DNA from 2 places in the Neobacillus niacini genome. Region 1 is predicted to be linked to the other one. Evidence: riboswitches for the same ligand, from Rfam matches in the RefSeq annotation. Region 1 holds a riboswitch; the other holds the start of a gene.
What was found. Region 1 has a riboswitch for lysine ahead of ACN6MT_RS11835 (aspartate kinase). Riboswitches for the same ligand answer to the same signal wherever they lie in the genome.

Region 1 (4,325 bases):
GAAGGAAATTTTGATTCAGGATGAAATTGATTTAAATCTTGCCGAACAGCTTCTTCAGGTTAAAGTCCTAAAACCTCAGCGCGGTCAGAAAAAAGATCTTATTAAAATGGCAATTAAAAATGCGAAAATTGCATTGAATGAGAAATTCTCTCTAATCGAAAAAGACGAGGTAAGGACGATAAAGGCTGTTGAAAACCTTGGGGAGCTTATGGGTATTTATACCCCGCATCGCATTGAGTCTTTCGACAATTCTAATATTCAAGGGACGGATCCTGTATCTGCGATGGTGGTCTTCATTGATGGGAAGCCGAATAAGCGTGAATACCGAAAGTATAAGATTAAATCGGTTAAGGGACCTGATGATTATGAATCGATGCGTGAAGTAACCAGAAGAAGATATTCTAGGGCGTTGAAAGAAGGACTTCCGCTTCCGGACCTCATTATTATTGATGGCGGAAAAGGGCATGTAGAGGCGGTCAGAGACGTTTTAGAAAACGAACTGGGTTTAGATATCCCCCTAGCTGGGCTAGTCAAGGATGATAAGCACAAAACTTCTCAGCTTTTATATGGGAATCCACTTGAAATTATTCCGCTCGGCAGAAACAGCCAAGAATTTTATTTATTGCAAAGAATCCAAGATGAGGTTCACCGTTTTGCGATCACTTTTCATCGTCAAACACGAGGAAAAAGTGCGTTTCAATCGCTACTGGACGACATTCCAGGTGTTGGTGAAAAACGTAAAAAGCAGCTGTTAAAGGAATTTGGTTCCGTTAAGAAAATGAAAGAAGCTACATTTGACGAGTTTAGAGCCATTGGAATTCCAGCTCCTGTAGCAGAGGAATTAATTAAAAAACTTCAATCATAGTGATTGTCAGAAAAATCTTGCTATGCTATAATGATTGAAAATTATATTACTATCACTTTTTAATAATGAAGTGAAGGTAGAGGTGCGAGCTTCAATAGTAATGATTCGGAGAAGGATGGGCTTCTGTGATGAATCATGAAAGGGGATGGTCGCCGAAGTGAAGAAAGTCTCATTTCTTTCTTTGCTGGTCCTGTATTGAATAAATGCCGGATTGTCAAGGTTTAATGCCTTGGAGAGCTATCTTACATTGTAGACGCAGAATTTTTTTGTGTATTCAAGCAATGAGATGCCCTCTCATTGCTTTTTTATTTTTTTTGCGGGGAAACATATAGTGATTCTTAACCTATAACTGAAAGCAGGGGAAAAGATGGGTTTAATTGTACAAAAGTTTGGCGGTACTTCGGTTGGAAGTGTAGAAAAAATCCTAAATGTAGCACAACGAGTAAAAGATGAAACCGATCAAGGGAATCAGGTTGTAGTGGTTGTTTCGGCAATGGGGAAATCAACTGACCAGCTGGTGGATCTAGCAAAAGAAATTTCCGCGGCTCCTAACAAACGAGACATGGACATGCTCCTAAGTACGGGAGAACAGGTAACAATCGCTTTATTGTCAATGGCTCTAAATGAACAGAATCTTCCTGCCGTTTCGTTTACCGGCTGGCAGGCTGGAATTGTCACGGAGCCTGTTCATGGAAATGCCCGTATTACAACGATAAATACAGAAGCGGTAAAAAATCAGCTTGATGACGGTAAAGTGGTAATTGTTGCAGGCTTCCAAGGGATTACGGAAAATGGTCAAATTACTACTCTTGGCCGTGGAGGTTCAGATACGACGGCCGTGGCACTTGCTGCTGCACTAAACGCTGATAAATGTGATATTTATACCGATGTAACGGGTGTATTCACAACTGACCCTAGATATGTGAAGAGTGCACGGAAATTACAGTCCGTGTCTTATGATGAAATGCTCGAGCTTGCCAATTTAGGTGCTGGAGTGCTCCATCCCAGGGCAGTAGAATTTGCGAAAAACTATCAAGTCAAATTAGAGGTTCGCTCAAGTATGGAAAGAGTAAAAGGAACAGTAATTGAGGAGGAAGCGTCAATGGAACAAAATCTTGTAGTCCGTGGAGTGGCATTTGAAGATGAAATTACGAAGGTAAGTGTATTAGGACTTGCCAATTCTTTAACAAGTTTATCAACCATTTTTACAACCCTGGCTGAGAACCATTTGAACGTAGACATTATTGTTCAAAGTACAACAGAAGCAGAAACAGCAAATCTTGCTTTCTCTATTAAAACCCAAGACCTGATGGAGACATTGAAAGTCCTTGAAAATAGCAAGGATGTACTAAACTATGAACAGCTTGACGCAGAAAATCAACTGGCAAAAGTATCAATCGTCGGCTCAGGAATGATTTCTAACCCTGGAGTAGCAGCAAAAATGTTTGAAGTTCTAGCCGCGAACCAAATTCAAATAAAAATGGTCAGCACCTCAGAAATCAAAGTCTCAGCAGTAGTCGAAGAAAAACACATGCTAAAAGCCGTAGAAGTACTGCACCAAGCATTTGGACTAAATAGAGAAGATTAAAAAAGCCTCCTTGGAGACAACTCCAAGGAAAACTTTTTGCCAATCTGTCCGCCTGAGGTGGACAGTGTCCACGGGTGGTGACAGGCACCGACTGAAGTACCAACTGAAGCACCAGCTGCAACAAGAAAAAGCTTTCATCGGGAGGTCCTGATGAAAGCTTTTCTGCATGCTAAAGTGTGTCTTTACGATCCCATTTGACGGTGAATAGGACTTTGTTTGCTTTTTTTACTGGGTGTTCGAAGGTTTCGGCGATGGCTTGTTTTTGGAGTTCGATTTGTTGAGCGAGAAAGCCAGCTTCAATTTGGAAGTAGTGTTCTGCTTTTGATTTGACTCTCGAAACGAACAGCGGGCTGACAAGTTCAAATTCTATTTCATCTTTACGCTCTTTTTTTAATTCGAGCTGTCCCCAAGAAGCTTTTGAGAAAAAATCGATGATTTCGTCAAAGCTATTTAAAGGGTGACTGCGGGCTAATCGTTTTCCAGCCCAGTAAAGGATTTCTGGTGTGTCTTTACCTAAGATTTCTGGCAGTATGAATTCACGAATCAATTCATATCCAAACAGTGAAATATTTCTTGGTTCATTCGATTGTAAAGTAAGTTCGACGGCAGTACTTTCATTCATTTTGCTTCCCCTCTTTCTACCATTCTATTATATACAATTACGGCTTTAAGTTAAGAACACTTTTTAGGAAATATAGTGTACAGCGTTAGAGTGGTAAAGGATTGTTATTTTGCAATATAATAGCGTGTCTTTCATCATAATTATCTTTCCCATTTATGGCAACAGTCTATGGATGTAATTTAATTATTTATTGTAATTCTACTGGATTTAATACAAGATAATTCCATTTGCAAGAAGAAAACTAATAATTTATTATAATATCAATATATTTTAAAAATTAAATTTTTATATAACTTTTGTGTATCCGTTTTCTTGACGCTCCTTCCTGTTGGGAGTAAAATGGACATGTCACATAATTGTCACAGTGGTGCTAAGTTTGAGAATTCTTATTTACAAGAAAAATAGTTGAAGGCTTATCATCCTGGAAAAATTTAAGGGGGGTTAATTATGGCAGGGAATCGTGAGTTTTTGAATCGAAGATTGCATTCATTACTAGGAGTAATTCCAATAGGTTTATTCCTTGTGCAGCATCTAGTAGTCAACAATTTTGCTACAAGAGGACCAGAGGCCTTTAACAATGCGGCGAATTTTATGGGGAACCTTCCTTTTAGAATTGTCCTTGAAACAGTAATTATTTATTTACCAATTTTATTTCATGCAATCTATGGCCTTTATATTGCTTTTACTGCAAAAAATAATGCCGGAAAGTATGGATACTTCAGAAACTGGATGTTCCTATTACAGCGTGTTTCTGGTGTCATCACGTTAATCTTTATTACATGGCATGTATGGGAAACTCGTGTTGCAGCAGCATTCGGTGCGCATGTTAACTATGACATGATGGCGGATATCCTTTCTTCACCATTCATGTTTGGTTTCTATGTGGTTGGTATCATTTCAACTATTTTCCACTTTGCAAATGGTTTGTGGTCATTCTTGGTTAGCTGGGGTATTACTGTTTCCCCACGTTCACAAGTAATTTCTACATATTTCACCATTGGTGTTTTCATTATTCTATCAATCGTGGGAATTAGCACACTACTAGCATTTGTATAAAAAATTAACTTCATACTCTGTGTTGAAAAATATCGGATTTTTGGATTAAGGGAGTGAGTCACAATGAGTAAGGGTAAGGTGATCATAGTTGGTGGCGGCTTAGCCGGCTTAATGGCAACCATCAAAGTTGCAGAAGAAGGAACACCAGTAGAATTATTTTCACTTGTTCCAGTTAAACGTTCCCACTCTGTTTG
Region 2 (4,325 bases), 2.3 Mb from region 1:
AGTAAGGTTAAAGGTGAAATCAAAGTTCGTTAATAAATATAAAAGCGGCTACCCGCTTATCACAAAAGACACCATTATGAATCCTAATGTTCTAGATGAAGAAGGTAGCACCATAAACCTTGTTGATGAAAAGAACAACTTTATTTCTAAAGGCTATTATGGTAAGCAAAATAAAGGTCTCGGTTGGGTGCTTAGCGCTAAAGAAAGTGAAACGTTTGATCATAGCTTTTTTCAAAAGACTTTGAAGGCTGCCTTCGATCAGAGAGAATTTTTTTACAACAGTTCTGAAACAACAGCATTTCGAGTGTTTAATGGTGAAGGCGATGGAATCGGTGGTTTAACGATTGATTACTTTGATGGTTATTACTTGATTACCTGGTACAGTATAGGCATTTATCATTTTCGAGAATTTATTATAGATTCATTGAAGGAATTAGTGGAGTATAAAGCCATCTATCAGAAAAAGCGTTTTGATGAAAGTGGTAAATACATTGAAGAGGATGACTTCGTCACAGGTAAACGAGGAGAGTTCCCAGTTATCGTGAAGGAAAACGGCGTCAATATTGCCGTTTATTTAAATGAAAGTGCTATGGTCGGTGTATTCTTAGATCAAAAGGATGTTAGAAAAGCATTACGAGATAGGTATACACAAGGGAAACGGGTATTAAATACATTCTCCTATACCGGAGTGTTTTCAGTGTTTTCCGCTTTAGGTGGCGCAAAAAAAACGACAAGTGTCGACCTTGCTAATCGTAGCAAACGTAAAACAATTGAGCAATTCCAAGTGAATGGAATAGCATATGAGGATCAAGATATCATTGTAGAGGATGTATTCAACTACTTCAAATATGCTGTAAGAAAAGGGCTACTGTTTGATGTCGTTATTCTTGATCCTCCAAGTTTCGCAAAATCAAAAAAGTTTGTTTTCAGTGCAGAAAAAGATTATAAAAACCTGTTAAAGGATGCCATCTCAATAACGGAGGATAACGGAACGATCCTCGCATCCACCAATTCTAGCTCTTTTAATATGGACAAATTTAAAGGGTTCATAGATACAGCCTTTAAGGAATCAAAAAAACGCTATAAAATAATGGAAGAATACTCACTTCCTGACGACTTCCGAACCAATAAACATTACCCAGAATCGGACTACCTAAAAGTAGTTTTCATTAAAAAGATAGGATAAAGTTCCAGTTCATAGGAATTTACTGTCCACCCCACACGGACAGTGTCCACGAGTGGTGCCTGTCACCGCAGTCCCTACGGTGACAGGGCACCTTTGCTCTTGAATTTTATAGAATTTTCTGCTATTATTATTAATAATTAAATATTTTCTTACTTCATTACCTTGAAGTGAGGATAGAGGCGCAAAGACCATAAGTACGCAATAGGAGGATAATGAGGTCCTAGGATGATTGTGGAAAGGGGAATTTGCCGAAGTGGTTAGAATCTCATTTGTCTATGCCGCTGGTTCTGCTATTGAATAAATACAGAACTGTCATATAGGTGACTATATGGAGGGCTATCTTACGCAAAGGAACGGTTTTAAATTATGTTTCTACTGCAGTAGCGAGCCTTCGTTGCTGCTTTTTTGCGTTTACTATTGATTGACCTGATCTACCTCTAATTTTTATTAAAAATTATGTAAAGGGTGAGCTTGATGATTTTTGGCCAAGTTTTAACAGCTATGGTGACGCCATTTGATCAACATGGAGAGATTGACTATCACGCAGCTAGAGCACTAGTAAATTATTTAATTGCTAATGGTACGGATGGATTAGTAGTTGCAGGAACCACTGGAGAATCTCCAACATTAACAACAGAGGAAAAAATAGCGTTATTTAAATTCGTGGTCGAGGTTGCAGCCGGCAGGGTGCCTGTCATCGCTGGAACTGGCTCTAATAACACGAGAGCATCTATCAGCTTAACGAAACAGGCAGAAGCAGCAGGCGTTGATGGAATTATGCTCGTAGCTCCATACTACAATAAACCATCTCAAGAAGGGTTATTTCAGCATTTTAAAGCCATTGCGGAAGCTACTTCCTTACCGATAATGCTTTATAATATTCCTGGACGCTGTGCCGTCAACATCTCCGTAGAAACCATTGTCCGCCTCTCAGAAATTAGTAATATTGTGGCGGTAAAAGAAGCAAGCGGCGATTTAGATGCCATGGCAGAAATCATTGGCCGTACTCCGGATACATTTACATTGTACAGTGGTGATGATGGACTAACTATACCAGTCCTAGCCATCGGCGGCGCAGGTGTTGTGTCTGTTGCTTCGCATATCATTGGCAATCAAATGCAGGAGATGGTTACACTATTTAAAAATGGACGTGTTCAAGAAGCAGCTGTTTTACACCGCAGCCTTCTCCCAATTATGAAAGCATTATTTGCAGCACCTAACCCTACACCAGTAAAAGCTGCATTAAATATGCAAGGTGTCCAGGTTGGGGAAGTCCGTCTTCCCATGATTCCCTTGAATGATGAAGAAAAGAGTGCACTGCAAAAAGTACTCCCAATTAACACCCTGGTTTAATCTGATTATCATTCCTGTCCCTTCGTGGGGCAGGTTCTTTTTTACAAAAAATTAATATTCAAATATTCACAAATATTACAATTCTCATGATAATCCTCTTCCCTATAAAATTGTATACTACAAATAGTTACATCCAATTCCCCTGATTTACCCTCTCTGCTACGCCCCTAAAAAACTCTGAAAGCAGGTCGATTTATGAAAATTAGTAAAAAGAAAAATTCTAGAGACAAAAACATGCCGGAAATAAACGCATGGGCAATTCCTATGACAACTCCACAAGAAAGAAAGAGCGTATTTATGGACTTAGCGACAAGTTCTGAATTTGGAATGAGGAATCGAGGTCTTGTCTTTTACTATGGAAAGGACTTAATTGCATACAAACGTGAAAAACCCTCTGACGAAAATCGCAACGAATTTCTCCGGGTTCTATCAAAATTTATGACCGATTGTTTAGAAGATGATTGTCCTTCCTCTTGGGATCTCTGTGGGTCCTCATTCTGGGAAAAACTCATTTATTACTTTTATCCCCAAAACATATCAATCTCACCAGCTATGAAGGAAGCAGCTAACTTCCTAATCCAATTGAAAAAGTTTGTTCAATGGCTTGATAAAAGAGTTGGTACTCATTATTATCCTGCAATCGAAATATCCACTTCAGAAGCTGCTCTTCATTTACAATCCTGTGAAAAACTATTAAATGTCCTCTTTTTCAAACACTTTCCGAAAGCTTATAGTCCTGACTGGAATCCAGAACAAGACATCGAAAACTTAACACTAAATGGCGCCCATTTTGTAAATACTCAGGAAGGTGTATTCGAGGTCACAAGCAAAATTGAAGACACATGTGTATTAACTGATTTGGGTTCGCATAAATCGTATTATGTAAAAGATTTGCCGACTGTTAATGTGGAATTAGGTATGATCTTAAGTGGTGTCATCGGCAGGCGAAAAGGTGACAAACATTGGCATTGGTATATTAGCGTTGCGGTTAATCCACCGCAGGCAAAAAATTATATTCCCACTTTTCTTACCTGTTAATCAAACGTTTGATTAGATTTGTACCCTTAAAATCAGTTCTATTGCCTTTATCCATAAACTGTTTGGAATTTATTGAGACAGGATAAACTAATGGGAGGTAAAAACTGGTATAGGGAGAGAATTAAATGTCTAAGGTTCTTGATGAACGTTTGAACTACTTAGGACAAAATCTATTGTCGGGTTGTTTACTAGGGATCGGTTTTGTTGCTTTTGTCGATGAGGCTGTGTTCCACCAGCTCCTGCACTGGCACCATTTCTATGATAAATCTACCCCTGATATTGGTCTGGTATCAGATGGGATTTTTCATGCATTTAGCTGGTTCTCAACGGTAGCAGGGTTATTTCTGGTTTCCGACCTTCGTCGTAGAAATGCTTGGTGGCCAAAGAGATGGTTTGGAGGATTTCTTTTGGGCGGAGGCGGATTTAATTTATACGATGGTACGGTTCAACATAAAATCATGAGGATTCATCAAATTCGATATAACGTCAAAATTGCACTTTACGATTGGGTATGGAATATACTCGCGGTTCTCATACTAGTTGTTGGATTTATCATCATTTTTCGGACTAGCCGGGAATCAAAAACGATGGACGGGACTGTCTAAATGGAACATCACCATATCCATCAAGCAAAAGAGCTGTCAATTGAACTTCTTTTAGCTCTCCCTTTTGTACTGGCTGTATTGATTTATCTTCTATTAGGATTAGTCTCTAACCAACGTCATAAGCGATGGCCGATTTATCGATA

Region 2: linked by a shared signal. The riboswitch ahead of dapA (4-hydroxy-tetrahydrodipicolinate synthase) and the one ahead of ACN6MT_RS11835 (aspartate kinase) in region 1 are both predicted to bind lysine.

The regions. Positions count from the first base shown of each region.
Region 1 covers NZ_CP183883.1:2,463,688-2,468,012, forward strand. Annotated here, with positions in the region: gene uvrC (excinuclease ABC subunit UvrC) at 1-865, shown strand, start outside; lysine riboswitch at 935-1,113, shown strand; gene ACN6MT_RS11835 (aspartate kinase) at 1,233-2,453, shown strand; gene ACN6MT_RS11840 (YslB family protein) at 2,623-3,075, opposite strand; gene ACN6MT_RS11845 (succinate dehydrogenase cytochrome b558 subunit) at 3,523-4,131, shown strand; gene sdhA (succinate dehydrogenase flavoprotein subunit) at 4,195-4,325, shown strand, end outside.
Region 2 covers NZ_CP183883.1:148,419-152,743, forward strand. Annotated here, with positions in the region: gene ACN6MT_RS00760 (class I SAM-dependent rRNA methyltransferase) at 1-1,186, shown strand, start outside; lysine riboswitch at 1,353-1,533, shown strand; gene dapA (4-hydroxy-tetrahydrodipicolinate synthase) at 1,661-2,539, shown strand; gene ACN6MT_RS00770 (hypothetical protein) at 2,735-3,577, shown strand; gene ACN6MT_RS00775 (DUF2243 domain-containing protein) at 3,703-4,182, shown strand; gene ACN6MT_RS00780 (cytochrome c oxidase assembly protein) at 4,183-4,325, shown strand, end outside.